2 regions of the Methylorubrum sp. Q1 genome follow, and region 1 is predicted to be linked to the other one. Evidence: predicted binding sites of a transcription regulator. Region 1 holds the regulator's gene; the other holds the start of a gene.
The links. The regulator PhoB, encoded in region 1, activates phosphate uptake and scavenging genes when phosphate is short. The targets are predictions, from matches to a motif close to TGTCATNNANCTGTCAT.
Positions count from the first base shown of each region.

Region 2: a site for PhoB is predicted at 8,796-8,812, ahead of E4V01_RS08995 (UDP-2,3-diacylglucosamine diphosphatase). Genes of this name have one in related genera too.

Region 1 is NZ_SRHQ01000009.1:9,124-24,284, reverse strand. It holds gene E4V01_RS10465 (DUF3616 domain-containing protein) at 1-672, shown strand, start outside; gene E4V01_RS10460 (cobyric acid synthase) at 767-2,224, opposite strand; gene E4V01_RS10455 (cobalt-precorrin-6A reductase) at 2,376-3,197, opposite strand; gene E4V01_RS10450 (DNA polymerase IV) at 3,254-4,531, shown strand; gene E4V01_RS10445 (cell envelope integrity EipB family protein) at 4,542-5,408, opposite strand; gene E4V01_RS10440 (GcrA family cell cycle regulator) at 5,919-6,458, shown strand; gene phoB (phosphate regulon transcriptional regulator PhoB) at 6,687-7,391, opposite strand; gene phoU (phosphate signaling complex protein PhoU) at 7,577-8,290, opposite strand; gene pstB (phosphate ABC transporter ATP-binding protein PstB) at 8,422-9,237, opposite strand; gene pstA (phosphate ABC transporter permease PstA) at 9,277-10,170, opposite strand; gene pstC (phosphate ABC transporter permease subunit PstC) at 10,208-11,182, opposite strand; gene pstS (phosphate ABC transporter substrate-binding protein PstS) at 11,296-12,336, opposite strand; gene E4V01_RS10405 (hypothetical protein) at 12,762-13,037, shown strand; gene E4V01_RS10400 (hypothetical protein) at 13,081-13,287, opposite strand; gene E4V01_RS10395 (PilZ domain-containing protein) at 14,185-14,379, opposite strand; gene E4V01_RS10390 (hypothetical protein) at 14,982-15,161, shown strand, end outside.
Region 2 is NZ_SRHQ01000007.1:112,254-127,414, reverse strand. It holds gene E4V01_RS09030 (phosphoenolpyruvate carboxylase) at 1-1,176, opposite strand, end outside; gene sucD (succinate--CoA ligase subunit alpha) at 1,460-2,350, opposite strand; gene E4V01_RS09020 (malate--CoA ligase subunit beta) at 2,373-3,545, opposite strand; gene fchA (methenyltetrahydrofolate cyclohydrolase) at 3,980-4,606, opposite strand; gene E4V01_RS09010 (NADP-dependent methylenetetrahydromethanopterin/methylenetetrahydrofolate dehydrogenase) at 4,684-5,550, opposite strand; gene E4V01_RS09005 (D-2-hydroxyacid dehydrogenase) at 5,812-6,756, opposite strand; gene E4V01_RS09000 (aminotransferase class V-fold PLP-dependent enzyme) at 7,012-8,220, opposite strand; gene E4V01_RS08995 (UDP-2,3-diacylglucosamine diphosphatase) at 8,871-9,683, shown strand; gene E4V01_RS08990 (glycosyltransferase family 1 protein) at 9,811-10,887, shown strand; gene E4V01_RS08985 (ribonuclease HII) at 11,096-11,746, shown strand; gene E4V01_RS08980 (DUF1134 domain-containing protein) at 12,187-12,804, shown strand; gene E4V01_RS08975 (hypothetical protein) at 13,023-13,760, shown strand; gene E4V01_RS08970 (hypothetical protein) at 13,964-14,242, shown strand; gene E4V01_RS08965 (hypothetical protein) at 14,398-14,748, shown strand; gene lysA (diaminopimelate decarboxylase) at 14,948-15,161, shown strand, end outside.

The DNA of each region.
Region 1 (15,161 bases):
CACGGCTGCGGTCGCAAGAAGGACACGCTCAACACCTCGGCGATGATCCTCGCCCGCCTCCGCGTCGATGAGGACGGCAAGCCCGACGTCGAGGACGAGGACAAGCCGGAGGCGGCCGTCGAGACCACCTATCGCCTCGCCGAGGCTCTGGCCGGTGCGGACCGGGTCAAGCCCTTCTTCCTCCAGAGCCTGACTGAGGCGAACGGCCTCAACATCGAGGGCATCGCCGTGGTGAAGGACCGCCTCTACGCCGGCTTGCGCGCACCGACGATCGATGAGGAGGCCTTTATCGTCGAGGCCGAGATCGATGCCCTATTCGCGGACGGACGTGAAGCCTATCAGGGCAAGACGCGGACGATCCCAATCAAAGTCGGCAAGGATGCCGGGATCCGCGATCTCGCGGCCCTCGAAGACGGGCGCCTGCTAGTGCTCACCGGGCCGGCCCAGGAGCAGCCCAAGGTTGCCTACAAGCTCTTCCTGTTCGACCCGGGCAAGGGTGGTCCGCCTCAGCTTCTCGGACAATTGGACGAGATGGACGATGCCGAGCGCTGCGGGAAGGCCGAGGCGGTGACCGTGATCGGGCCCAACCGCGTGCTGGTTTTCTTCGACAGCCTCCGGAACGGCGGGCCGCGCGTCTACAAGGTGCCCGCCACGCTGATGTCGGCGCCGTAGCGGACGTGCCTCTCAGCGTGCCTCACAAAACTCCCGGTCTCTGACCGTTCGCGCTGTGGCGATGACAGCGCGGCGGGAGCTTCGTGAGAGACACTCAGCGCAGGCGCAGCAGTCCGTCGCAGTCGAGATGCGCTTCGAGGTGGTCGGCGAAGCGGTCGAGCACCTCTTCGATGCCGGCCTCGTAGCGGGTGAGGCCGGGCGCGGCGCCGAGCCGGGCGAGCCAGGCCGCGCGTTGGCGGTCGTCGGCGAACAGGCCGTGGACATAGGTGCCGGTCACGAGCCCATCGCCTGAGACGGCACCGTCGACCCGCCCGTCGGCCAGGCGCAGCAGGGGTCGGGCGGTGTCCGGCCCGGTCGTATCGCCGACATGCATCTCGTAGCCGGAGAACGGCGCGCCATCCGCGAGCGTCGTGCCGGTGGCGGCGACGAGGCGCTTCTCGCCCGTCATCACCGTCTCGACGTCGAGGAGACCGAGACCCGGCACGTCACGCGGCGCACCCTCGATTCCCTGCGGATCGGCGATGGAGCGGCCGAGCATCTGGTAGCCGCCGCAGAGCCCGAGCACGCGACGGCCGCGGCGCAGATGGGCGCGGATATCGATGTCCCATTCTTCCGCGCGCAGACATTCGAGATCGTCGATCGTGGTCTTGGAGCCCGGAAGGATGATGAGATCGGCGTCCGCCGGGACGGGCTCGCCGGGCGGCACGAAGGTCACGGCGACGCCAGGCTCCTGCCGCAGCGGGTCGAGGTCGTCGAAATTGGCGATGTGCGGAAAGCGCAGCACCGCGATCAGCGGCAAGGCGCCGTCGCGGCGCGCTTGAGGGGCATCGAGCGCCACCGCATCCTCCGGCGGCAGGCGGCCGGCATCGGCAAAGAACGGCACGAGGCCGAGCGGGGACCAGCCGGTGCGCGCGGCGATCAGGGCCATGCCGTCGGCAAACAGCGTCGGGTCGCCGCGAAAGCGGTTGACGATGAAGCCGCGGATCATCGCCGCATCGTCGGGCTCCAGCACCGCCTGCGTGCCGACGAGGCTGGCGATGACGCCGCCCCGATCGATGTCGCCGACGAGCACCACCGGCGTTCCCGTCGCCCGGGCAAAGCCCATATTGGCGATGTCGCCCTGCCGCAGGTTCACCTCGGCCGGCGAGCCCGCGCCCTCCACGAGCACGATGTCCGCCTCGCTGCGCAGCCGCTCGAAGCTCTCGAGCACGGAGGCCATCAGGCGCGGCTTCCAGGCTTGGTACTCCCGTGCCCGCGCGGTGCCGATCATCCGCCCCTGCACCACCACCTGCGCGCCGACCTCGCTCTGCGGCTTCAGGAGCACCGGGTTCATGTGGACCGAGGGCGCGACCCGCGCGGCGCGGGCCTGGAGCGCCTGGGCCCGGCCGATCTCGCCGCCATCGGCGGTGACGGCGGCGTTGTTCGACATGTTCTGCGGCTTGAACGGACGCACCGTCAGGCCGCGCCGGGTGAAGGCACGGGCGAGGCCGGCCACCAGCAGCGACTTGCCGACATCGGATCCGGTCCCCTGGAGCATCAGGGCGCGGGTCATCGGTGGTTCTTCGGTCGAGGCGCGGGCATCCCGCTGCATGGCATCGGGGCCGGGCGGCGTCGAGCCGATTGCGTGTCTCTCACAAAACTTCCGCTGCGCCGCCGTGCCCAGAACGGAGACGATCGGTGATCGGGCGTTTCGTGAGGCACTCTTACGGCGCTTTGCGCTCGCTGCGCCGTGCCATCAGCCAGGCAAGCGCACCCGCGGCATCGGGGATGGCGGGCACATCCGGCAGGGCGGGGCGGTCGACGATCACCACGGGAAGGCCGAGCCGGCGCGCCGCCTCGATTTTCGGATAGGTCGCCGCGCCGCCAGAATTCTTCGTCACCAGCACCTCGATTCGCGCCTCGCGCATGAAGCGGATCTCGTCCGCCAGCGTGAAGGGGCCGCGGGCGCTGACGGTGACGAGGTTCGGCACCGGCAGCGCGTCGCCGACCGGCTCGATGGTGCGCACGACATAAGCGTGCTGCGGCGCGCGGGCGAAGGCGGCGAGTTCCTGTCGGCCGATGGTGAGGAACACCGTTCTCGGTGTGGCCCCGAGCGCGTCAAGACAGGCCGGCACGTTCGCGGCCGCGATCCAGTCGTCGCCGGGCGCGCGCTCCCAGGCCGGGCGACGCACCGCGAGCAGAGGCACCGCGACGGCTCTGCACGCCTCGGCCGCATTGGCCGAGATCTGCGCGGCGAACGGGTGGGTCGCGTCGATCACCACCTCAATGCCGTTCCCGACAAGCCACCGCGCCAACCCCTCCGCACCGCCGAACCCGCCGATCCGGGTCGGCACCGGTTCGGGCCGCGGCGCGGCGGTGCGGCCGGCCAGCGACAGCGTCACCGAGACGTCCGGCTCCCGCGCCAGCCCGGCGACGAGCGCGCTGGCCTCGGTGGTGCCGCCGAGGACGAGGATGCGCAGGGGCGCTGCATCGGGATTCGGCGTGGGATGACGCGCGGCAGAACCCTGGTCGGCGGCTCCGGACATTCGTACAACCTGACTCGCCCGGATCAGCCCGGCAAAGGTCGGGCGAGGTTTTCGACGTGAGACCCTTCTGCCGCGATTGTCTGACGATGCAAGCCGCCGGCGCACTGCGCTGCCGCGGATGCGGCTCGCCGCGCCTGCTGTCGCACGCGGCCCGCGACACCTTGAGCATCGCCCACGTCGATTGCGACGCCTTCTACGCGGGGATCGAGAAGCGCGACGACCCGTCCTTGCGCGACAAGCCGCTCATCATCGGCGGGGGCAAGCGCGGCGTCGTCTCCACCGCCTGCTATCTCGCCCGGATCTCCGGCGTGCGCTCGGCGATGCCGATGTTCGAGGCGTTGAAGCGCTGCCCCGACGCCACGGTGCTGCGGCCGGATATGGAGAAGTACGCCCGCGTCGGGCGCGAGGTGCGGGCGATGATGCTGGCGCTCACGCCGCTGGTGGAACCCGTCTCCATCGACGAGGCGTTCCTCGATCTCTCCGGCACCGAGCGCCTGCACGGGACGAGCCCGGCACTCACGCTCGCCCGCTTCGCCGCACGGGTCGAGGCGGAGGTCGGCATCACCGTGTCGGTGGGTCTGTCCGACAACAAGTTCCTGGCCAAGATCGCCTCGGACCTCGACAAGCCGCGCGGCTTCTCGATCATCGCAGGCGAGGACGCCGCGACGTTCCTCGCCGACAAGCCGGTCGGTATCCTGCCCGGCATCGGCGAGAGCGCGCGAAACCGCCTCGCTTCACTCAACATCCACCGCGTCGGCGACATCGCACGCACCGACTCGGTGCGTCTCCAAGCTTCTCTCGGACGGGATGCGCTGCGTCTCATCGATCTCGCCGCCGGCCGGGACCGGCGGCCGGTGCGCCCGACCCGGGAAGCCAAGAGCGTCTCGTCCGAGACGACCTTTTCGACCGATCTCACCCGGTTCGAGGATCTGCGGCCGATCCTCTGGCAGCTCTGCGAAAAGGTGTCGGCACGGCTCAAGCGGGCGGAACTCGCCGCCGGCAGCGTCACGCTGAAGCTGAAGGACGCCCGCTTCCGGCTGCGCACCCGCACCCGCGGCGGCCTGAAACCCACCCAACTCGCCGACCGGCTCTTCCGGGAGGGCGAGCCGATGCTGCGGGCGGCCTGCGACGGCACGGCCTTCCGGCTGATCGGCATCGGCGGCGGCGATCTCTGCGGCGCGATCCACGCCGACCGCGGCGATCTCGCCGATCAGGGCATCGAGCGCGTCGCCCGCCGCGAGGCGGCGCTCGACCGGTTGCGGGAAAAGTTCGGCAATGCCGCGATCCAGCGCGGCCTCGTCTTCACCGGCGAGCCGGAGCGGCGGCGCACCTGAAGCGCGGCGGCTACTTCTTGCAGCCGGCCTCGGCCTTCGGGTCGGCTTTGGCGAGGTCGAGCCGCGTCAGATTCCCGTCGATGGCGAAATCCCCGTAATCGAGGTGCAGCCGCCCGCTGACGCCGTCCTCGTAGAGGTCGAAGGTAAGGGTGTAGATCGGCGTGCGCTCACCCACGCCGGCGGTGAAGTAGCTCAGCGTGACCGGCCACCGGCGCAGGGTGCCGTGAACGCCCTCGCGCAGCGGCTTGTCGCGCTCGGTGTCGGCGGCGGGCGCGGCATTCGGGCGGCCGATGATGGCCAGCGTGTCGTAGACCTTGCGCCCGTCATCCGAGCCGTCGAACACCTTGGCCGAGACCGTCGTCTCACCCGCCTTGGCCGCCTCGATCAGGCGGATCATGTGGTGGATCGGAAACAGGACCGGACCCTCGGCCTGGAACTGGTCGCGCTTGGGCTCCTTGAGCTTCACCTTGAGCGCATCGGCCGCCTCCGCCGTCCCGTCGACGGCCGGGGAGGGCGCATTGTTGAGGATGGTCGTGGTGCGGAAGCGGAAGCTCTTGCCGTCGCCGTTCTCGAAGGTGGTGCTGCGCAGATCCGAGGTGCGGTCGCCGGACTCGCCGGAATCGAGCATCGTCACCTGACGCGTCTGCATGGTGTAGCCGCGGCAGGCGTCGCCCGAGAAATCGATGACGATGCGCCCGCGAACGCCCTCGACGGCTCGCGTCCCCTCCGAGCGCGCCAGCGACAGATCGTAGACCGCGCGGTGGTTGGCAAGCCGGATGGCGGCCTCGCTCGGAACCGGCGCAGCGGGCCCCGCGGCCATCGCGCTTCCCGGCATCGCGGCAAGGAGGAAAAGGGCCGGCGCGAGGCGCAGTCGCATGCGATCTCCCAAAATCCGCTGACGGTCGGTTGTCCACCGGCGGCAGGCCGGCGGATGACGTCCGTCACATAGTCATCCCGTCCGTCCGGACAATCTTTTTCGATCGCGCTCCCGACGCGACAGCGAACATCTCGTCCGTCCGCGCAACCGCCCGGCAGCCCGGCAAGGCAGCCCTCGCCCCATCCGCATGCGCGAAAAAGACCAAGTTTACGCAACGCGTTAACGGGTGCCGAAGGATTCGCTCGTGGGACCATCAGGTCCGATCGGTTCAGGCGTCTCACGGTCTGATTGCCGGGGGAAACCGGACCGTGAGACGCGCGGACCCTTGCTCCGCGGTCGAGCTGTCCTGTAGTCTCCACAGCGTCGCCAACGGCATCTTTGGCGTCTGTTAACCGACATGTGCAGGGCCGGATCGCGGGCCCTGGCCATGCCTGTTGTCGCCATGCGCGGCTGCAGCGCCGCGCTGTCGCCCGGTCTCGCGCTCAAGGATGTTTCGACGTGGAGGGGACAATGACGGAAGCGGTCCCGAGCTGGACGGATGAGCGCGTGGAGCTGCTTCGTCGCCTGTGGGACGACGGCCTGAGCGCCAGCCAGATCGCCCTCCAGATCGGTGGCGTCTCGCGCAACGCGGTCATCGGCAAGGTGCATCGCCTCGGCCTCTCCGGTCGCGTCAAATCGATGGGGGCGGCGTCGCAGGGACGTCGCCGGGAGGGATTGGCCGCCGAGGTCGAGATGGAGGTCTTGGTCGTCGAGGAGCCGACGCTGCCGGAACCGCCCGCGATCGTGGCGCACAGGCCCGTACCGGACTTCCCGCTGCCGTCGAAGCCTGCTCCGGAGCCGGTGGCCCTCGCGGTTTCCGAGCGGGTCACCATCATGGACCTGCGCGAGTCGATGTGCCGCTGGCCGATGGGCGACCCGACCTCTCCGGACTTCCGTTTCTGCGGCGGCCGCGCGATCACGGGCCTCCCGTACTGCACCCAGCACGCGCAGATCGCCTATCAGCCGGCCGCCGAGCGCAAGCGCGACCGCCGCGTCGCCGGCTTCCGCTAGAAACGTCGAGGAGCACGTCCGGGCACGCCCGCGATGACGGGCGTTTGCCGAGCGGTGACGGGCGTTGCCCGACCCGCAAAACCGCGCCTCATACCAAATCCGGTTGATCCCTTCGGGATGGCGGATTTGGACTTCGGCGGGATCCCACCGCGCTGGCGCGAGGGGTGCCCTCCTCAAACGCCGCACGCTGGGCGATAGAGCTCACCCGGTCATGGGACGGAAACCGTTTCACTCCGCTCCGGCGAACATCTCGTCGAACGAGTAGCCGGAGCCGCGCACGGTGCGGATCGGGTCGCTCTGGCGCGGGCGGTTGATCGCCTTGCGCAGGCGGCCGACATGAACATCGACCGTGCGCTCGTCGATGTAGACGTCGTGGCCCCACACACCGTCGAGCAACTGCTCCCGCGAGAAGACCCGGCCGGGGCTCTGCATCAGGTATTCGAGCAGCTTGAATTCGGTCGGTCCGAGATGGATCTCGCGGCCCTGCCGGCGGATGCGATGGCTGACGCGGTCGAGCTCGATGTCTCCGGCCACGAGCATGTCGGAGACGTGGGTGGGCTTGGCGCGGCGCAGGAGCGCACGGACGCGGGCGAGCAGTTCCGGCACGGAGAACGGCTTGACGACGTAGTCGTCGGCGCCGGTCGAGAGGCCGCGCACGCGGTCGGTCTCCTCGCCCCGGGCGGTCAGCATGATGACCGGCAAGCGTTCGGTCTCACGGCGGGCCCGGATGCGCCGGCACAGCTCGATCCCCGAGAGTCCCGGCACCATCCAGTCGAGGAGGACGAGGTCGGGCGTCGTCTCGTGCAGGCGAAGGTCGGCCTCGTCGCCCCGAACCGCGACATCGACTTGAAACCCCTCCGCTTCGAGATTGTAGCGCAGCAGGGTCGTCAGCGATTCCTCGTCCTCGACGATCAGGATGTGCGCACTCGTCATCGCCCGTCTTTCCATCCGTCACGCCCGGCCCTCGAACGAGGGGCGGGAAACGTCTCTTGATCGCCGCGCCTGCCCGGAAACCCTCGAACATCGTCCTGGATACCTGATCCCGGACGATGCTCGAGGCTCTTGTTTTCGCATCATCTTTTTTGCGAAAGCCGGCAACCACCTTTCGGGACGATACGCTAGGCGCCCGGCGTAATCGTCGCGTAGTTCGAAGCGTCGTTCTTGGGCCGCTCAGCCGTCGGCGGCTCGCCGGTGACGAGGTATTCGATGGTTTCGGCAACGTTGGTGGTGTGATCGCCGATCCGCTCGACATTCTTGGCGCAGAACAGCAGATGCGTACAGAACGAGATGTTGCGCGGATCCTCCATCATGTAGGTGAGGAGTTCCCGGAACAGTGAATTGTAGAGCGCGTCGATGGCGCTGTCCCGCTCCCAAACCTCGCGGGCGGCGGTCACGTCGCGGCTCGCATAGGCATCGAGCACGTCCTTGAGCTGTTCCTGAACGAGGTCGCTCATGTGCTGGACGCCGAGCACGATCTTCTGCGGCTGGGCCTGATCGCTGATCGCCACGACGCGCTTGGCGATGTTCTTGGCGAGATCGCCGATCCGTTCCAGGTCGCCCGAGACACGGATGCCGGAGATCGTCTCGCGCAGGTCGATGGCCAGCGGCTGACGCCGGGCGATGAGGAGAACCGAACGCTCCTCGATCTCCCGCTGCAGCAGGTCGAGGCGCTTGTCGGCGACGATCACCGCCTGGGCGAGGGTGGTATCCCGCCGCACCAGCGCGTCGGTGGCATCCGTCATCATCTTCTCGGCCACGCCGCCCATCTCGGCGATCGTGCGGCGCAGGTTCTCAAGGTCGGTGTCGTAGGACGAGACGATATGGTCGGCCATGTCGCGAATTTCCCGATCAGGCGGTCGGACGAGAGCGCTCTCAAGCTGCGATGGACACGGGTCCGGCCGAAGAGGATGCATCTCAACGAGGGCACAGGGGGGCTGCGGCTGTGGTGCAGTCGCAGCCGATCTCAGCCGAAGCGGCCGGTGATATAGTCCTGGGTCTGCCGCTTGGACGGATTCATGAAAATCTTCGTGGTCGCGTCGAACTCGATCAGCTCGCCGAGATACATGAACGCCGTGAACTGCGAGATGCGCGCGGCCTGCTGCATGTTGTGGGTCACGATGACGATCGTGAACTCGGTCCGCAACTGCTCGATCAGCTCCTCGATGCGGCCGGTGGAGATCGGGTCGAGGGCCGAGGTCGGCTCGTCGAACAGGATCACCTCGGGGCGCTGTGCCACGGTGCGGGCGATGCACAGGCGCTGCTGCTGGCCGCCGGACAGGCCGGTGCCGGACTGCTTGAGCTTGTCCTTCACCTCGTCCCACAACGCGGCCTTGCGCAGGGATTCCTCAACGCGCACGTCGAGCTCGGCTTTCGGCAGCTTCTCGTAGAGGCGCAGGCCGAAGGCGACGTTGTCGTAGATCGACATCGGGAAGGGGGTCGGCTTCTGGAACACCATGCCGACGCGCGAGCGCAGCTCGTTGAGATCGATCTTCGGGTCCAGAACGTTCTGCCCGTCGAGGAGGATCTCACCTTCCGCGCGCTGCTCGGGATAGAGGCTGTAGATCCGGTTGAAGGTGCGCAGCAGCGTCGACTTCCCGCAGCCCGAGGGACCGATCAGCGCGGTCACCTGCCGGTCGCGGAAATTGAGGTTGATGTCCTTCAGGCCATGGAAGCTGCCATAGTAGAAGTTGAGGTCCTTGCAGGCGATGCGCACGGGAGCCTTGACGTCGGCCGGGCTTCGGCCTTCGAACTGGCTGCGGATCGCGGGGGAGGCGCTCATCGAATTGTCTCGCTGGTAGGAGGTCTGTCCGGGGCCGCCTCAGCGCGCCCGCTGGTCCTTGATCACGAGGCGGGCCACCACCGACAGGGCCAGGATGGTGACGGTGATGAGAAGCGCGCCGGCCCAGGCGAGGCTCTGCCAGTTCGGGTAGGGCGACAGCGCGAACTGGTAGATCATCACCGGAAGGTTGGGCACGCCGCCGAGCAGGTTGGCGTTGAACCAGCTGTTGTTGTTGAGCGCCGTGAACAGGAGCGGCGCGGTCTCGCCAGCGATGCGGGCGAGCGCCAGGATGATGCCGGTGACGATACCCGCGCTCGCCGCCCGCCACGTGATCGCGCGGATGACGAGGGAACGGGGCGCGCCGAGCGCGGCGCCGGCCTCGCGCATCTGGCCCGGCACGAGGCGCAGCATGTCCTCGGTGGTGCGCACGATCACGGGGGTGGCGATGATGGCGAGCGCCACCGCGCCGGCCCAGCCGGAATAGGTGCCCATCGGGCGCACCATCAGCGTGTAGACGAACAGGCCGATCAGGATCGAGGGCGCCGAGAGCAGGACGTCGTTCAGGAAGCGGATGATGTCCGCGATCTTCGAGGTGCGGCCGTACTCGGCGAGGAAGGTGCCGGCCATCAGCCCGACCGGCGTGGCGATGACGATGCCGATGAACGTCATCACGAGGCTGCCGAGGATGGCGTTGGCGATGCCGCCGCCCTCGGAGCCCGGCCCCGGCGTCGGCGCCGTGAGCAGGGTGGGGGTGAAGCCCTTCACGCCCTCGACGATGAGCATCAGCAGGATCGAGCCGAGCACGACGATGCCGAGCAGCGTCGCGAGCGTGCTTGCCAGGATCAGGATGCGGTCGGCGATCCGGCGGCCGGAGCGCACCCGGCTCGCCCGCGGGGAGTGGTCGGCCGTCGCGAAGGGAGTGCTGGCGTCCATGGCTCGACTTTCCGAGGCTGACGGCGGTTCGATCGGTTCAGGCGACCTTGGCGCGCCGCACGAGGAGGCGCGCGATGATCAGCACGATGAACGTGATGATGAAGAGCAGGCAACCGAGCGCCATCAGCGAGGAGAGCTGGAGCCCGTCTGCCTCGTTGAACTCGTTGGCGATGCGCGAGGCGATGGTCGAACCCGGATCGAAGATCGAGGCCGAGAGCCGGTTGGCGTTGCCGATGACGAAGGTGACCGCCATGGTCTCGCCCAGCGCCCGGCCGAGGCCGAGCATGATCGCGCCGATGATGGAGACCGAGGCCTGGGGCACGAGGACGTGGCGCACGACCTCCCAGGTGGTGCAGCCAATGCCGTAGGCGCTCTCGCGCAGGACGGTCGGGATCTGGTCGAGCATGTCGCGGGTGATCGAGGCCACGAACGGCACGATCATGATCGCGAGGATGATGCCGGCGGTGAGCACGCCGACGCCCGAGGGGATGCGGGCGTAGAGGATGGTGCCGACGATCGGGATCCCCTCGACGAGGTTCGAGACCGGCACCTGCACGAAGCGGGCAAAGAGCGGGGCGAACACGAACAGGCCCCACATGCCGTAGATGATGCTCGGCACGGATGCGAGCAGCTCGATGGTCATGGCGACGGGCTTGCGCGCCCAGCCGGGGCAGAGCTGCGTGAGGTAGATCGCGATGCCGAGCGAAACCGGCACGCCGATGACGAGGGCGAGCATCGCGGCGGCGACGGTGCCGATCACCGCCGGCAAAGCGCCGAACTGCTCGGTGCCGATATTCCAGGCGCTGGAGGTGAGGAAGCCGAAGCCGAACTCCGAGAAAGCCGGCCAAGCCCCGTAGACGATCGAGCCGAGGATGCCGGCGAGAACCAGCAGCACGAGCAGAGCCGAACCGTAGGCCGCCCCCTGGAACAGGCGGTCGCTGGTCTTGCTCGGGGCGGTGCGGGGCACGCCGCTCTCGCTGGCCACGGCGATGGACTGGGTCAAAGCGGTCATCCGCGGAAGGGCTCTCGAATGGGTGGCGTTTAGCGCGCCGTGGCGCGCGAGGCGAGCCGGACACTCGGAGAAAGGCCCCCTCCCGGTTTCGGGAGAGGGCCTGAGAGGATCGCTTACATGCCGAAGACGGGCTTGCCGTCCTTGCCCTTGATGCCCTTCCACTCCTCGTGGATCAGGCCGACGACGGCGTCGGGGAGCGGGACGTAGTCGAGTTCGGTGGCGAGCTTGTCACCGTTCTTGTAGGCCCAATCGAAGAACTTCAGCACGTCGCCGGCCTTGGCCGCATCCGCCGCGTCCTTGTGGACGAGGATGAAGGTGGCGGCGGTGATCGGCCAAGCGTCGTCGCCGGCCTGGTTGGTCAGGGTGATGCCGAAGCCCGGGGTCGACTTCCAGTCGGCGCTGGCGGCGGCGGCCTGGAACGCCGTGTCGTCCGGCTGCGGATACTTGCCGGCCTTGTTCCCGATCAGCGCGTAGGCGAGCTTGTTCTGCTTGGCGTAGGCCGACTCGACGTAGCCGATCGAGTTCGGGACCTGCTTGACGGTGGCGGTCACGCCCTCGTTGCCCTTGCCGCCCTGGCCGACCGGCCAGCTCACGGTGGTGGCGGCGCCGAACTCCTTCTTCCACGGCTCGGAGACCGACGAGAGGTAGGTCGTGAAGATGTTGGTCGTGCCGGACGCGTCCGAGCGGTAGACCGGGGTGATGTTGGCGTCGGGCAGCTTCACGCCGTCATTGAGCTTGGCGATCTTCGGGTCGGACCATTTCAGGATCTTGCCGGCGTAGATGTCGGCCAGAAGCTCGCCGGTCAGCTTGATCTTGCCGGCCTCGATGCCCGGAACGTTGATGACCGGCACCACGCCGCCCATCACGGTGGGGAACTGCACAAGGCCGTCCTTCTCGAGCTGCGCGGGCTTGAGCGGCGCGTCGGTGGCGCCGAAATCGACGGTCTTGGCCTGGATCTGCTTGATGCCGCCGCCCGAACCGATGGACTGGTAGTTCAGGCCCGTGCCGGTTTCCTTGCGGTAGGCTTCCGCCCACTTCGAGTAGACGGGGAAGGGGAAGGTGGCGCCGGCGCCGGTGATGTCGGCCGCGAGAGCCGAAGTCGCGAGCTGGGCGGCCGCGAGGCCGACGGCCAGAGCGTAAGTGAAAGGTTTCACGATCATCTCCGTAAGGTGTCGGGCGCATTGTCGGGGCCGGCTCCGTCCGGAGCCGGTCTCGCTGCGACGCTGCTGCCATCTAGTGCACCGACGCGCCGCCTCTATGACGGCGACATGACGGTGACATGACAGGCCCCGTGAAGGTCTTGGAAAGCCCTGGGAGAAGACGGAATTTCGCTGGGGATGGAACCGCGATGGGGACCACGCGGCCCCCTGGGAGCGTTTTGGGCCCTGAGAGCGTTAGCAGCACAGGTAGGTGGGCCAGTGTCTCTCAGAAAACGCCCGCGGCACCATCGCAGCCAATACGGCGGTGATCGGCGCCCGGGCGTTTCGTGGGGCATTGTAAGCCGCGCCACGAGAGCGATCTTCGCGAGATCCAGAGTGGTACCGGGCCTACACTTGAAACGTCCGAGGAGACCGTCATCGTGACGGAGCCACATTCATCCCACGAGGAAGAGCCCCTCCTCGATCCGGCCGATCCTCAGGAGGCGGCCTACCTCGCGCTCCATGCGGAGCGGGCGGCCCTTGAGGACGAGCTGACCCTGCAGCAGCAGCGTCAACGCTTCGGCAGCGATGACAGGGAAATCGCCGCGGCGCGCGCGACCGAGTCGTCTCTGCTCAAAGATCTCGATCGGGTTCTGACCATGATCCGTGCCGCCGAGGTCCGGCGCCAGCAGCCGATGGCCCGGCGCTGGCAGTAATCGATCTCAAGCCAAGGTCGCTTGAGACCGAAAGACCCGATCCTCAGGCGCTGCGGCGGCGATCACGCTCTTTCTGCCGCAGTTGCAGCAGCAGTTCGACTTGCGCGTCGGTGATCGGCTGCGCGTCGCAGCGCTCGACATAGGCGTCACGCAGGCCCTGTCCGATCCGATCGCGACTCTCGCCGTTCAGAGCGGGCATGGCGGCTTCGACGATCAATCCGCTGGGGTAGTCCGTCGCGAGATGTACCATGAATCGACCAGGCCGAATCTGAAGGAACCGTGTCGCAACCGGCAAGGGAGAGCGATGGTGCTGAGGATTGCATCGAGATGGTTAACAAAAACTTACCGTTGACGAACAGGCCGGAAATTGGTGGGCGATGATAGGCGGCCTCGGTCGGGAACCGTGGTGGGACAACAATTGCCTACGCTCCGGTCGTACGCATCGACGTAAAGCCGGAATATTCGAGCGCCCACGCATCATTTGATGGAAACGACTCGTTCCGCTGCCCAAGTCGTGGAGAGCAGACTTCGTGTGATGGCGCACATGATGGCGATGTAATTTTTCTGCGCAGCCACCACTTTGCGAAAAACATGCACGTTGACAACAAGTTGGCGATCTCGGCGACGTCACGCCAATCTTCACGGTTCGGGATGATCTGCGACGCCGGGTTCGTTTGAATCAGTGTCGTCGGGCTACCAGCCCCCAATGCGGTACGCAGGCGACAGGCGGGTCGGTCTTCTCTTCGAGAAGCCGGCCCGTCACGCGTTTCAGCGATTACGGCTCGCCTTCCGCTTTGTCGCCTTGCCCTTGCTTTGCGCCGCCTTGGGAATCGGTACTGTCCTCCCCGGAAGTCGGGCCGCTGCTATGGCCCTTGGGGCGTCAGGCGGGGTCGATCCGGGGCTTCGACTGTGTCCGGCTGTTTGGTCTCGGCCATGCGGCACTACCGGCACGATCAACCCGGCAAGAGCCCGCGCGGTTCGTTGAACGCGGACCGGCTCACGCATTTCGTCGAATTGTGAAGACACTCCCCGCATCATTGGATCGGGTGGAGGGATAGCCAGCCGATGCGCTTTCGGAGGCACGGCTCCCATTCACGATTGCCGTCGCATTTTTTCGAAAGCCGACGGCCACCGTCCGGACGACGACCTAAAGCTGCCGTGCGCCGATCATCTCGTCGGTTCGCCACAGGGTGCGGCACACCTTGATGGATTCCTTGGCCGACGATGTCAGCATGAACACATCCGGGACCAGGGAGGCGTCCGGAACGACGATCTCGACGTCCTGCGCGGAGATGTCGTGGACCCAGCACCCGATCGAGGTGTGTTCATCGACCGCGATCAACCCGACCTCACCGGGCGTCGGAGGGGTGTCGATCGGAAATCCTGCATGACTGGACATCGATGTCCTCACGTGAGCATCGAAGCGTGCCACACGCCCGATAAGATGCCGTTGCACCATCCGGTAAAGTTGGAACGATCGCGCATCGATTCGTGCCGGGAGGGCGTTTGAAGCGTGCCGACCGGGTCACGCCGCCGCGGCCATGTCAGGATCGCGCGATCGCGGCGTTCCGCCTGAACAGCGCATTAGCCACACGACGAGCCCGATCGCCCGGGCTGCCACCACTTTGGCCCGGAATAAGCCGGCATGACCCAAAGGTTGGCGCCGTGCCCGCTCTGCATTCGGCTGGCTGGAACGGAAGCGGGCAGATCGAAGCCGAGAGCTGCCCGGACTGAAACGGCACGGGCAAAGTGATCGCCGGTATCGGTGGCGGCTGATCGTTATCCCCGCAGACCGTCGCCCACCAAGCGTGTCGGCGCTGCAAAACGGGCTCACGCAGCGCCATCTTTCATGCTAGAACGAAAATAGAACAAGCGGGCGGCCGATATCCGGCTTGCCCGATGCGTGAATGGCGGCTGATTCGGCCCTGGTGCGGGAGAACGACGGTGACGATGCGGACGACCTACCTCGTGCAGACCTTCATTCTGAAGCGCAAACGCCTGTGCCCCGGCGACCAACAGGTGTCGCCGACGGTGAACGGTGCGCTGAAGCGGGCCGAGGCGATGGCCACACGGCTGCCGGGCACCGCCGCGATCCAGATCGTGGCGGACGACGAAACGGGGGAG
Region 2 (15,161 bases), on a different contig from region 1:
CCGCACGATGTCGGTGGCGAGCGCGCCGCACTTGGCGTCGGCCAGCCCCTTCTCGAGGGTGCGCAGATCGTTGATGAGCCCGTCCGCGCTCGGATAATCCGGCCCGACCGAGCGGGCGCCCTTGTTGCGGGCGATCGTCGCTTCGAGCTTGCGCAGCACGCAGGAGAGGAACTGGCGGTAGGCTTCGCCGGGATTGCGGTTGGCGATGGCCCGCGCCTCGCCGGACTCGGCCAGCATGTGCGCGAGTTCGCTGCGGAAGGTCTCGGGCACCGGCAGCGAGCGCTCGGTGATCGAGAGCACCCGGCCGAGATGGGTGATGCCATCGCGGTAGCGACGGAGCGATGCCAGCGCGTTGCGCTGGAGCGTCTCGCGGGTCACGCTCGCCGTGACGTAGGGGTTGCCGTCGCGGTCGCCGCCGATCCAGCTACCGAACTGGAAGAACGGCGGCACCTCGAAGGTCTCGTCGGGATAGTACTGCGCGAGGCTCTCTTCGAGCGAGAGCAGCATCTCGGGCAGCATCTCGAACAGGGTCTCGTCGAAGAAGTGCAGGCCCCAGGCGACCTCGCGCTCGACGGTGGCCTTCTCCAGATGCAGCTCACCCGTCATCCAGATCAGCTCGATCTGGTCGCGCAGCTCGTTCATCAGGCCGTTGCGCTCGCGCTCGGTCCAGCGCGGCAGTTCCAGCTCGCGCAGCACGAGGTAGATCCGGCGCAGCTTCTCCAGCACCGTCACGCGCTTGCCCTCGGTGGGATGCGCGGTGATGGTCGGGCGGATGCGCAGGTCCTTGAGCAGCGCGTGGATCCGCTGCGGGCCGATGCCCCGGGCGGAGGCCTCGGCCAGAACCTTGGCGAAGGAGCCGTTCAGCGCCTCGCGGCCCTGGTCGCGCTCGACGTGGCGGCGGCGGCGCATGGCCGCGTTCTGCTCCGCGATCGAGACGAGCTGGAACCAGATGCCCTGCACCTGAAGCGCGCGCGCCAGCATCTCCGGCGTGAAGGAGGAGATGTCGGCGCGGCCATGCAGCACGTCCTCCAGCTCGGGCTCGTGGCGGCGGGCCACGTCGAGCAGGGCGTGGAACAGGATGTCGAGGGCGTCCTCGGTGGCCGTGCCGGTGATGATCGGCGGCGCGAAGGTCGTGTCGGTCGCGGCTGACGGCCGGGCGTGCAGCGTCTTGGTCATGGGATCCCCCCTGGCGAGGTTCTCTTTTCGGAGTTCCGCAGGCTGATGCCTTCGGGCGGGCAGATGGATTCGATCGTCGGGGCGCTTCCTCTCCGCAGGCCGGAATGGAGACCTCGTGCGTGTTTGCCCCAACCCTCACCCTCATCCTGAGGTGCTGGAGCGGAGCGGAAGCCTCGAAGGATCTTCCAGGAATCGCACGCGATCTGGAGGACCCTTCGAGGCCGCGTCGCGGCACCTCAGGGTGAGGCGTCGGATAGGAGAAGCGCCGCCGACGGAGAGTGCCTCACGCCGCGCGGGCGAGCACGTCGGCCACGGTGCTGCCGAAGGAGCCCGGATCGGGCGCCACGGTCAGGCCGTAGGAGCGCATGATCTCGGCCTTCTCTGCGGCGCTGTCGCCGGTCGCCGAGATGATCGCTCCGGCATGCCCCATGCGGCGGCCCTTGGGGGCGGTGAGGCCCGCCACGAAGCCGATCACGGGCTTGGAGAAGTTCTCCTTGATCCAGGCCGAGGCTTCGGCCTCCTGCGGCCCGCCGATCTCGCCGATCATCAGCACGGCTTCCGTCTCGGGATCCTGCTCGAACAGGGCGAGGTGGTCGAGGAAGGAGGAGCCGTTGATCGGGTCGCCGCCGATGCCGACCGAGGTCGAGATGCCGATCCCGAGTTCCTTCATCTGCGCGGCGGCCTCGTAGCCCAGGGTCCCCGAGCGCGAGATGACGCCGACCTTGCCCGGCAGGTAGATGTGGCCGGGCATGATGCCGAGCATCGACTTGCCGGGCGAGATGATGCCGGCGCAGTTCGGGCCGACCACCATCGTGCGCTTCTCCTTCGGATAGCGCCGGAGGTAGCGTTTCACCCGCATCATGTCCTGAGCGGGGATGCCGTCGGTGATCGAGCAGACGAGCTTGAGCCCGGCATCGGCCGCCTCCATGATCGCGTCCGCCGCGAAGGGGGGCGCCACGAAGGTGATCGAGGTGGTGGCGCCGGTCGCCTCCACGGCCTCCTTGACCGTGTTGAACACCGGCACGCCGCAATGGGTCTTGCCGCCCTTGCCCGGGGTGACGCCGCCGACGACGTTGGAGCCGTAGGCGATCATTTCCTTGGCGTGGAAGGTGCCCTTGTCGCCCGTGATACCCTGGACCAGGATCGGGGTCTTCTCGTCGATGAGAATGCTCATGGCGTGATTCCTCCCCCGTTCGTCAGTGCTTGGCGCCGTGGCAGGCTTCGACAGCCTTGCGCGCGGCTTCCGTAAGGGTGTCGGCGGTGATGAGGTCGAGCCCGCTCTCGGCGAGGATCTTCTTGCCTTCATCGACGTTCGTGCCGGCGAGCCGTACGATGAGCGGCACGTCGATCTTCACCTCGCGCGCGGCCTTGACCACGCCCTCCGCGACCCAGTCGCAGCGATTGATGCCGGCGAAGATGTTGACGAGGATCGCCTTCACGTTGCGGTCCGAGAGGACGAGGCGGAAGGCCGTGGCGACGCGATCCGGGCTGGCACCGCCGCCCACATCCAGGAAGTTCGCCGGCTCACCGCCTGCGTGCTTGATCATGTCCATGGTCGCCATGGCCAGGCCCGCGCCGTTGACGATGCAGCCGATCTCACCCTCCAGCCCGATATAGCTGAGATTGTGCTCGGCGGCCTGGGCCTCGCGGGGATCGCCCTGGGACGGGTCGTGCATGTCCGCGATGTTGCGGCGGCGGAACAGAGCGTTGTCGTCGAAGGACATCTTGGCGTCGAGTGCCAGCACCCGGTCGTCCTTGGTGACGACGAGCGGGTTGATCTCCAGCATGGTGCCATCGCAGTCGCGGAACGCCCGATAGGCGTTCATGATGGTCTTCACCGCGGCCGAGACCTGCTTGATGTTGAGGCCGAGCTGGAACGCGATCTCGCGGGCCTGGAATTGCTGCAGGCCGACGGCCGGCTCGACCACGACCTGGATCAGGGCCTCCGGCTCCTTGGCGGCGATCTCTTCGATATCCATGCCGCCGCGCTGGGAGGCGATGACGCGGACGCGCTCGGCCTTCCGATCGAGGACGTAGCCGAGATAGAGTTCACGCTCGAACGGATCGGCGGTCTCGACGTAGACGCGCTGCACCGGCTTGCCCTCGGGGCCGGTCTGGAGCGTCACGAGACGTTTTCCCAGCAGGTCGCGGGCGGCGTCGCGCACTTCGTTGTAGGTCCGGCAGAGCTTGATCCCGCCCGCCTTGCCGCGGGCGCCGGCATGGATCTGCGCCTTCACCGCCCAGAACGAGCCGCCGAGCTCGGTCGCCGCGTAGACCGCCTGATCCGGGCTGAAGGCCACGGCGCCCTTCGGGACGGCGACCCCGAAGCTCGCGAGCAGCTCCTTGGCTTGGTACTCGTGAACGTCCATCGAGACCTCCTTCGCGTTTCCGTCGTTCTTGTTGGGCCGACCTTCGCGGAAAAATTACTTTTCGGGAAGCGGGTCAGCTCTCAATTTTTTCTTTTGTAGTGCTTCAGTTTGCTTGCCCGTCAGTGACTTAGCGGGCTTCCAAACTGCGAATCGTCCCGGGTGGGGACGGAGCATAGCAACGCTCGTCCGATCCGCCTCCTCATCCTGAGGCGCCGGCGCGAAGCGTCGGCCTCGAAGGGTGCTGCGGCGGCCGCGCGATCCCTGGAGGATCCTTCGAGGCCGCTTCGCGGCTCCTGAGACACAGGGTCGGACGGCGGGCATCCGCACGCTGTCCTAGCGAGCCGACGCCATCGAGCGCTCAGCCCCGTCCGGAAACGTCCCGCCCCTGAACCGCCTCGCGTTCGATCGCGAAGATGGCAGGAGGCGCGATCGGCTCAGTTCACCTTGGACTTCACGGCCTCGTAGATCCGCTCGTTGAGCGCGCCCGCCTCGGCCAGCAGGCCCTCCAGTTCCTTCAGCCGCTCCTCGGCGAAGGCGCGGTCGTCCAGGCCCTTGGCGTTGACATAGACGTTGAGAGCCGCCGAGCGCAGGCCGGCATAGGCCGAGAGCACCGCGACGCCCGCGTCCGAAATCACGTTGAGATTGCCCTTCTCGGCGACGATCCCGGCCAGATCGATGACTTCGCGGCAGACGCGGCAGCAGGCGAGCGGCACGTCGGTCGCGGTCTTGAGCGCTTCCTGAATTTTTTGGGCACGCGCGGACTTCTCTTCGTCGGTGTTCTTCGGCAGCCCGTAGGCGCCCATCACCGCGTCGAAAGCCTCGACGTCGTCGGCGATCATGCCGGTGAGCGTACGGCGCAGGCCTTCCGACTTCTCCAGCACCTGCTTGAGGTCGGCCTCGACCTCGACGTACTTCTTCTTGCCGATGGTGAGGTTGCACACCATCGAGACCAGCGCCGCGCCCATGGCGCCGGAGATCGCGGCGGCACCGCCGCCTCCGGGGGTCGGGGCCGAGCTCGCCAGGCCGTCGAGGAATGTTTCGATCGTCTCGTTCGCGGCCATGGGTCCCTCCCCGTCCGGTTCTTGCTTGCAGTGGGCAGCGCCGACGGAGGCCGGCGCCGCCTCTCAGGCTGTGAGCGTCAGGCCATTTCCTTGGCCAGCGCGTAGATCTCCTCGGCGTCGAACACGCCCTCGGTCGATTCGAACAGCTTGGCGATGCAGGCGCGGTGCAGCTTGAGCTTCAGGCCGCCGATGCCGAGCGCGCCGAAGCTCTTCTTGCTGTGGCGCTCCTTGGCCTTGTCCATGGCGTCGATGCCGCCGAAGCCGAGCGGGGGCTGGGCATTGTAGTCGGCAACGATCTCGATCGAGGCCTCGTCCTTCCAGCCGGATTCCGGCAGCAGTTCGATACCGATGGCGCCGGCCGAGAAGATCAGGTTCTGGCCCTTCACCAGGGCGACGCGGGAGGCCTCGTCCGGGGTGGCGGCGGCCGTCACGTTGACGCCGAAGCGCTTGTTGACCGCATCCGCCGCCGCCTGTGCCCGGTCCTGCTGGCGGGCGGCGATGATCACCTCGGCGCCTTCCTTGGCCAGCAGCGCGGCCGAGCGCATGCCGACCGGGCCGGTGCCGGCGAGCACGACCGCCTTCTTGCCCTGGACCGAGCCGCCGGCCGCCTTGACGACGAGGGCGACGCCTGCGGCGGCCGTGGTGTTCGAGCCGTTCGAGTCGAGCATGGTCGAGACGCGGAACGGGCCGAAGAAGCGCTTCTTCACCGCCTCGAACACCGCCTCGCCCGCGGCCATGTTGCCGCCGCCGACGAAGATCGCGGTCGACTTCTTCTCCGAGCCGCCGCGGGTGTAGATCGTGCCGTCCACGAGCGCGCCGACATTGTCCGTCGTCACGTTGCCGTAGCCGGTGATGTGGTCGGCCCCGCCGTCGTAGCCGACGACCGTGTCGAACACGCTCGGAACCGCGTCGGTGTCGAACAGGAAGAGAAGTTTTTTGGTCATTTCGCCTCTGGCTGCTTGAGGACCGCGCGGGTGAGAGAGCACGGCGCGTTTCGTAGAGATGGCTCGGCACCGAGCGCTGCGGCGGCCCGACGCCCGAAAATCTCGCTTACTCGAATGCCCTACCCTCGTCCTCATCCTCGGGTGCCGGAGCATAGAGCAAGCCTCGAAGGGTGCTCCAGGGCGCGCGCGGGACCCGGAGGATCCTTCGAGGCCGCTTTGCGGTACCTCAGATGAGGCTTTCAGGTGGGACACCCGTAGGGACTACGCCTCGACGACGTTCTGCGGCTTGCCCGCGACGAAGGCCTCGACGTTGTCCACGAGCTGGTCGGCGAGAATCTGCATCGCCTCCTTGCTCGCCCAGGCCACGTGCGGGGTGACGATCAGGTTCGGCAGATCGGCGTCGCAGAGGATGTTGCCGTCCTTCGGGGGTTCCTGGGCCACGACGTCGAAGCCGGCGCCGCCTATGGTGCCGTCCTTGAGCGCCTGGAGCAGGGCCGCCTCGTCCACCAGCCCGCCGCGGGCCGTGTTGATGAGGATCGCGGACCGCTTCATCTTCTTGAGTTGCTCGGCCCCGATCATGTTCTTGGTGTCGGGGGTCAGCGGAACGTGGAGCGTGATGACGTCGGACTGGGTCAGGATCGTCTCGAGATCCACGAGCCCGTCCTGCGGGAACACGTCGAAAGCCAGCACCTTCATGCCGAGCGCCTCGGCGCGCTTGGCGATCGACTTGCCGAGCGCCCCATAGCCGATGATGCCGAGCGTGGAGCCGGCGATGTCGTAGATCGGGTAATCGAAGTAGCAGAACTGCTTCGACTTGTTCCAATCCCCCCGGCGCACGGAGTTCGCGTAGGGCACGATCGCCCGGCGCAGCGCGAACATCAGGCCCACCACGTGCTCGGGCACGGTGTTGAAGGCGTAGTTGCGGATGTTGACGACCGTGATGCCCTGCGCCTTCGCGGCGGCCTTGTCGACGACGTCCGTGCCCGTGGCGGCCACCGCGATCAGCTTCAGGTCGGGAAGCTGCTTCAGCGTATCGGCGCGCATCGGCACCTTGTTGATCATCGCGATCTCGGCGCCCTGAAGGCGCTCGACGATCTCCTCCGGCGTCCAGGTCGACTCGTATTCCTTGTACTCGTGCGGAAAGTTGAATGCGCGCACGGTCGCGTCGAGCGACTCGCGATCGAGGAAAACGACTTTCTTTGTCATTCTGGGCCCCTTCCGGATCGACCGGCGGGCAATCGTGTCTCTCACAAAACCCCTGCCGTCCCGTCGTCGCCGGAGCGAGAACGGTCGGTGACCGGGCGTTTCATGAGGCACCGACGCCGGCCTCGTTTCCTCACCTGTCTCGAAGCGTCTCCCGCGGAACGCCGGCAAGCCGGACGTTTCCACGGGGCGCCCTTCTCATCTAGCGGAAGCGGCGCCGTTGGAACCGGCGTCGCCCCCAAAAATCAGGCGCTCAGATCAGGCCTTGGCGAGCGGATTCTCGCGCAGGTAGCTGGAGGCGGCGGCAACGCCCGAACCGGGGGTCACGTTCACGCCGTTGTCGATGAGCGACATCTCGGCACCGGCGATGGCGCCGAGCAGGGACAACTCGTTCAGGTCGCCGACATGGCCGATGCGGAACACCTTGCCCGCGACCTGCGACAGGCCGGCGCCGAGTGCGAGGTTGTAGCGCACATAGGCGTGCTTGATGATCTTGGCCGCGTCCACACCCTCGGGCGCCAGGATGGCGGTGACGGTGTCGGAGTTCCATTCCGGCGACTTGGCGCAGGTCTTCAGGCCCCAGGCCGCGACGGCCTGACGGGTCGCCTCACCGAGCACGGCGTGGCGGTGGTAGACGTTCTCCAGACCTTCTTCGAACAGGCAGGCGAGCGCCTCGCGCAGGCCGTAGAGCAGCGGCAGCGGCGGGGTGTAGGGGAAGTAGCCGGTCGGGTTCTGCTTCTTCTGGTCTTCCCAGTCGAAGTAGACGCGGGCGAGCCGGTCGTTGCGGCCGGACTGGCCCTCGGCGGCCTTGAGCGCCTTCTGGCTGACGCAGATCACGCCGAGGCCGGCGGGCAGCATCAGGCCCTTCTGGGAGCCGGCGATGGCGCAGTCGACCTTCCACTCGTCGGCCTTGAAGGGCAGCGAGCCGATGGAGGACACGCCGTCGACGAACAGCAGCGCCGGGTGGCCGGCGGCGTCGATCGCCTTGCGCACGGCGCCGATGTTGGAGGTCACGCCGGTCGCGGTCTCGTTATGGACCACCATGACGGCCTTGATCTCATGGTTCTTGTCGGCGCGCAGGGCCTCCTCGATCTTCTCGGGCTTGGCGCCGGTGCCCCACTCCTCCTCCTGGACGATCACGTCCAGGCCGAGGCGCTGGGCCATGTCGATCCAGAGATGGCTGAACTGGCCGAAACGGGCGGCCAGCACCTTGTCGCCACGGGCGAGCGTGTTGCTCAGCGCCGATTCCCAGATGCCCGTGCCGGAGGCCGGGAACAGGAAGATCGTGCCTTCGGTCGAGCCGAACACCTTCTTGGTGTCCTCGAACAGCGGCTTCGTCAGCGACGGGAAATCGACGGAGCGGTGATCCTCGGACTGCACCATCATGGCGCGCATCACCCGATCCGGGATGTTGGTCGGGCCGGGAACGAACAGGTGGTTGCGTCCCGGACGTCTCGTTGCCGCCATGAGAATTTCCTCCAATCGAATTGTTCTGGGCAGAGCGGCCCTTCGCAGCCGCGATCCCGCCCGATCCTGATGGCGGGCGCAAGCCCGCCGCGAAACGTCGTTCAGTCCCACCGCAAAGCCGCGCGCAAAAGGCCTTCCGCCGACCGGGACCGTACCACTGCGATGTCGGATCGTTGACCGTCCCGGAGCGGCGAAGCGGCCGTCGTGCCGTCCGCGTCGCGGCGCGTGCAGCCGCGCCGGTCGCCTCCAAAGGACCGAACCCTCGATAACGTCAGCCCGGCGCCGCATTCAAGCGCGCTCCTGCTGAGTGTCCAGCGCTCCCATCCGTCGCGGCCATTCCCACACCTCTGTCGGGTGCTGCTGCGCATGCACGAGGCACGCGCGGCGGATGACCTTGGCTGCCGTTATGCCTCCCCCGCCGGGGAATGGAAAACGGAAAAAACTGAACCGAAAAACAAAAAGATTTTTGCATGCACCGGCCGCGGGGAGGGTCTGCGGCGAGCCGTGGGTGGGCGCGGCGCCTGAAACCGGGGAGACCGCGAAGCGCGGAAGCGGGGCAGAACGATGCACCCCGCCGTCATCAAACTGAGATCGGAATGCGATTTGGCTCTCCCCCGTCGCGGTGCGGTTGTGAAGAGCCGAGGGCGCCAGTGTCACAGGATCCGGAATCGACCATCCGCGTTCGGACGCTCTTCTTGTCCGATCTGCATCTCGGCACCAAGGGCTGCCAGGCGGCCCTGTTGCTCGACTTCCTGCGCGACGTCGATGCCGACACGATCTACCTCGTGGGCGACATCGTGGACGGCTGGCAGCTCCGTTCCGGCTGGTACTGGCCGCAGGCCCACAACGATGTGGTGCAGAAGCTCCTGCGCAAGGTGCGCAAAGGCGCTCACGTCGTCTACGTGCCCGGCAACCACGACGAGTTCCTGCGCGACTATATCGGCATGACCTTCGGCGGCATCGAGATCGCCGACAGCCGGATCCACGTCGCGGCCGACGGCAAGCGCTACCTCGTCATCCACGGCGACCAGTTCGACATGGTGGTGCGCCACTCCAAGTGGCTCGCGCATCTGGGCGACTGGGCCTACACCACGGCGCTCACCGTCAACACCGTGGTCAACCGGGTGCGCCGCCGCCTCGGCCTCGCCTATTGGTCGCTCTCGGCCTGGGCGAAGCTCAAGGTGAAGAACGCGGTCAACTTCATCGGGCAGTTCGAGACCTTCCTCGCCACGGAAGCCCGGCGCCAGGGCGCGGACGGGGTGATCTGCGGCCACATCCACCATGCGGCCCACCGCGAGGTCGAGGGGCTGATCTACCTCAACACCGGCGATTGGGTGGAATCCTGCACCGGCATCGTCGAGCATTACGACGGCCGCATGGAGGTGCTGCACTACCCGACCCTGCTGCGCGAGCGCCGCGGGGCGGAGGCCTTCGAGCCCGAGATCCGCCGCGCTGTCGCCTAGAGCGTCGCCCTGGATATCGGATCCAGGACGGCGCTTCAGGCTCTTGTTTCTGCATCATCTTTTCCCGAAAGCCGGCGGCCGCCGTTCGGGATGACGCCCCGCCCCCTCACGGACAGACGAGACCCGCATGAGGCTGCTGCTCGCCACCGATGCGTGGCACCCGCAGGTCAACGGTGTGGTGCGCTCCGTCGAGCGCATGGCCGAGGCCGCGGCCGGCCTCGGCGTCGAGCCGCTGATGCTGACGCCGGCCGACTTCCCCTCCCTGCCGATGCCGGGCTACCGCGAGATCCGGCTCTCGCTGGTCACCCGCGGCCGGGTGCTGTCGCGCTGGAAGCGGCTCGCGCCGACCCATGTGCACATCGCCACGGAAGGCCCGATCGGCCACGCGGTGCGCGCCGCCTGCCTGTCGCGGGGACAGGCCTTCACCACGAGCTACCACACCCGCTTTCCCGAATACCTCGCCGCCCGCGCGCCCGTGCCGGAGGCCTGGAGCTATGCGTGGCTGCGCCGCTTCCACGCCGCGGCGAGCGGCACCATGGTCAGCACGCCCTCCCTCGAACGGGAGCTGGCGGGGCGCGGCTTCACCCACCTGATGCGCTGGACGCGCGGCGTCGACACCGACCTCTTCCGCCCCCGTGACGGTGAGGCCGGGGCGAACCCCTTTCCCGATCTGCCGCGGCCGATCTTCCTCTCGGTCGGCCGGCTCGCGGTCGAGAAGAACCTCGCCGCCTTTCTCAGCCTCGATCTGCCGGGCTCCAAGGTCGTGGTCGGCGACGGGCCGGACCGGGCGCGGCTCCAGGCGCTGGCGCCGGACGCGCACTTCCTCGGCGCCCTCACCGGCGAGGCGCTGGCACGGGTCTACGCGCGTGCCGACGCCTTCGTGTTCCCGAGCCTGACCGACACCTTCGGCATCGTGCTGCTCGAAGCGCTCGCCTCCGGCCTGCCGGTGGCGGCCTATCCCGTGACCGGCCCCCTCGACGTGATCGGCGGCACCGGCGCGGGCGCCCTCGATGCGGATCTGCGCGCGGCGGCGCTCACCGCGCTCGCGATCCCGCGGGAGCGCTGCCGGGCGGAGGCGATGCGCTACACCTGGGCCGAGAGTGCGCGCCAGTTCTACGACAACATCGCGACCGCCCACGCGCTCGGATCGGTTCAGCGCTCCGCCCGCCATCCGAGCAGCGCCCCGCTGCCGCGCCCCGGCTGAGCGAGGCCGGCATTCCGCGAGGATCGACCGGATGTCGCCGGATTCATGGTCGGGCCGCCCCCTTGTCCGCGGGGTTTGAGTGCCTCTCACAAAACGCCCGCCGCGCCGTCATTGCCAGGGCGAAAACGGTCGGAGACCGGAAGTTTTGTGAGGCACTCTTACCTGCCCCGGGATGACGGGGGAGCGTGAGAATGCCAGGGTCCGCGCCATGGCCCTTCGACCGAAATCCGTCAAAGCCCCACGCCCGTTCGATCCTGCGCTTGCCGCGACCTATCCGGCGGTGATCGGCTGCGACGAGGTCGGGCGCGGCGCCCTGTGCGGTCCGGTGATGGTGGCGGCCGTGTGGTTCGACCCCGTCGCCTTCCCGCCGGAGATCCTGGCCCGGCTCGACGACAGCAAGCGCCTGGACCGTGCCGTGCGCGAGGCGCTGACCCCGCTGATCCGGGCGCATGCGCGGGTCTCGCTCGCGGCGGGCTCGCGGGCGTTGGTGGACCGGGTGAACGTGCGCGGGGCGACCCTCGACGCCATGCGCCGGGCCGTCACGGGCCTCGGGCTCGACGCGACCGTGCTGGTGGATGGGCGCGATCCGATTCCCGGCCTGGCGCAGAGCTGCCGTGCGGTGATCGGCGGCGACCGCCTCGTGCCGCAGATCGCCGCCGCCTCCATCGTCGCCAAGACGTTTCGCGATGAGATCATGCGTCGGCTCGCCCCGCGCCACCCGGCCTATGCCTGGGAGCGCAACGCCGGCTACGGCACCGCCGCCCACCTCGCCGGCCTCACCGCGCAAGGCCGCAGCCCGCACCATAGACTGAGTTTCACGGGACGGTTTGAGGCCGCGCGCGGCATCTCGGACGCGTGACGGCGTACCGGTTGGCTCCTTGCCGGTGCCATCGAGTCCCCCCCTCTTGCCAGCAGCCATGGCCGTCCGGGGGAAGTCGAAGGCGAGCCGAGTCCGATTCCCGGAAGCCCTCGCGCTCATCCGCGGTGCCCTTCGGCGCGCGCCGCTTTCGCACGTTCACCTCGCCCGTCGAATGTTCGGCGAGACTTTCGACCATGCCTCGGTTTCCGACGGATCGGCGAGATTGCATTCGCGACGGGACCGGATCGGGCGTCTCCCGCCATCCGCACGACCGCCTTGCTTAACCGCCCGTTAACCCAAACTTGACTTGATCGGACCTGAGACTGCGCGCTCCCTGCGTGCCTCGATCCGATGCCGCTTCCGTTCAGGGAAGCGCCTGCGCGCCGGGCAAGCCTGGGCGGGCATCAGGGCGGGCCAAGGGAGCCGGTAGGGAGACCGACATGCCGCACGATCCCATCCGAACGGGGGGTACGACCCGCCGCGCCGCCCTGCTCGGCCTCTCGGCCGGGCTGTCCGGCGGCCTCCTGGCCGGGGCCGCCCCCGCTCTGGCCTATCAGGACGACGGCGTGCGCCCGGACTCGTTCCGCGCCGCCGAGGTGGTCGAGAACGGGCACCGCTTCTTCGGCAGCGTATCCCGCGGCCTCGCGCTGACCGTCGAGGAGGCGACCCGGCGCTGGGGCGAGCCCAACGGCTACATCCTCGGCCAGGAGGCGTCCGGCGCCATCGTCGGCGGCCTGCGCTTCGGCGAGGGCACGCTCTATACCCGCAATGCCGGGCAGCGCCGGATCTACTGGCAGGGGCCGACGCTCGGCTTCGATGTCGGCGGCGACGGCGCGCGCACCATGATGCTCGTCTACAACCTGCCCGCCGTGCGCGACCTCTACCGCCGCTTCGGCGGCGTCGACGGCTCGGCCTACTTCATCGGCGGCTTCGGCATGACGGCGGTGACCGACGGCGGCATCGTCGTGGTGCCGATCCGCTCCGGCGTCGGCGCCCGGCTCGGCATCAATATCGGCTACCTGAAATTCACCGGCCGCCCGACCTGGAACCCGTTCTGATCTTGTCCCGAACGGCCACAGCCCGACGCCGTGCAGTCGCTCGGAGAGAGTGGGCAGGGCGCCCCCTGCGACAAGCGCCCGCGGGTGCGGTCGCCGACGCTTGAGGGCCGAGGGAAGACACGGCGCTTGCCTCCGCGCGGGCAAGACGGGCAAAAGACGCAGCGGCCGGACCTGCCCGGCCGAGGCGGCGTGAGGGCCCCTGCGTGATCGAGACCGTGATGATCTTCGGGCTCGGCTTCCTGCTGGCGAGCCTGTGCGCCCTGACGATCCTGCCGACCGTGAGCGCCCGCGCCAGCCGTCTCGCCCGGCGGCGGATCGAGGCGACCCTGCCGGTGAGCGTGTCCGAGGTCGTGGCCGAGCGCGACCATCTACGCGCGGAATTCGCCGTCGTGCAGCGGCGGCTGGAACGGAAGGCCGAAGCGGTCGCCGCCCGGCGCCACGCCGACATGGCCGCCATCGGGACCCGCACCATGGAGGCCGAGGCTGCGGTCGCCGCCCGGATCCGCAGCGAGGCCGAGGTGGCCCGCGCCCTCGAGCGCATCGCCGGGCTCGACCGGGACCTCGCTTCGGCGCGGGCCGAGGGCGAGACGGGGCTCGCCACCCTGCACGCGCTGGAAGAGGCCCACCGCGCGATCCTCGACGATCTCAAGGCGACGCGCCGGATGCAGGCCACGACCGCGCCGTCGGGCGCCGAGGGCGAGACCGTCGGGCCCGCCTCCACGGCGGCCGAGATCGAGGCGCTGCGCGCGGAATTGACGGCGGCCCGGGCTGCGCTGGCCGCACGCGGGAGCGACGACACCGCCGAGCTGCGCCGCCGCATCAGCGAAGTCGCCGACGCCTTGGTGCGGCACGACCGCCTGCCCCAAGACCGCCTGCCCCAAGATCGCCTTCCTCAAGATCGCCTTCCCCAAGCCGGAGCCTTTTCGGCCACCTCCCCTGCGCTCGCCGAGAGCTGAAACGCACCGAGCGGCGCCGGCCGGGGGGACTACTCTGCCCCTGTCCCATCGAGCGTCCCTTGCAGCGTCCCGCACGAGCCCGTAAGCACCGAACCATCTTGCGTTTGCCCCGGACCCGCCTTGTTTCGAACAAGCGGGGGCATCATCGCGCCCGGACCTCCTCTCACGAATCTCTCCCCACGAACCGCGATCGAGCGAACATCATGGCTTTGAAGCTGACGCCTCTGGTTCTCGCCCTCACGGGTGCGGTCGCCGTGTTGGCTGCTCCGGCACAGGCGCAGCAGTCGAAGCGCGGCAACGAGACGCTCAAGAAGTACTGCACCGGCGATTACCTCAGCTATTGCGGCAATCTCGACCCGGACGATCCGGCCACCGATCAGTGCTTCAAGACCAACTGGGCCAAGCTCTCCGAAAACTGCCGCCGGGCGATCGACGCCTACGCGCCGCCGAAGGATTCGCAGCGCGGCAACAAGAAGAGCTGACAACCGCGCGGGGGGAACCTGACGGAAGCGGGTGCGCACCGGGCCTCCCCTGTCTCGCGCGTCGTCCCGCCCGAGACGTTGCGGCCTACCTTTCGGGGCGAGGCTCCAACGGCTAAGCTAGCGCCGCCCAGCCGGAAAGACCGCCGGAAACACCGATGCCCGCCCCTTCCGCCCGCCTCTCGATCCTGATCGCGCTCGGCCTCACCCTGGCCTGCACGGCCTGTGGCCGGCGCGGCAGCCTGGAGCCGCCGAATGCGGCCCTCTCCGAGACCGCTCCGGGGACGCGGCCCGGCGTTCCCGCCTCGGCGCGGAGCCTGCCGGGCAGCACGGTCTCCGTGGGCGATCGCGGCGCGGCCCCCGATCCGGAAGCCGTGCAGGCGGGCGACGAACTGAGTGCCGCGGCGATCCCGGCGGGCGGCGACGGCGTTCCGGTCACGACCTCCCGCGGATCCAAGCGCGGCTACCGGATCCCCAAGGAGCCGTTCATCCTCGATCCGCTTCTGTAGCGGGCCGCCGGAGCGCGCCCGTACCGAGGCAAGGCTCCGGTTCGAGAGGGGTACAGAACTTCCGATCGTCGATCCTCCCCCTGCGGGCATTCCGGTGCAGCGGGAGTTTTGCGAGAGACACGTAGACAGCGCACCGCGCGCGGGGGCATTCGGATGCGCCGATCCCCATCCGGCGGGCGCGGCGGCGGATTCTCCTGACATGCACCACTTCCACTACCGGGACGGGCGCCTCCACGCCGAGGACGTCGATCTGACCGCGCTGGCCGAGGAGGTCGGCACGCCGTTCTACTGCTACAGCACCGCCACCCTGGAGCGGCACTACCGCGTCTTCGCCGAGGCTTTCGCGGGCGACGATGCGCTGGTGTGCTTTGCCATGAAGGCGAACTCGAACCAGGCGGTGCTCGCCACCCTCG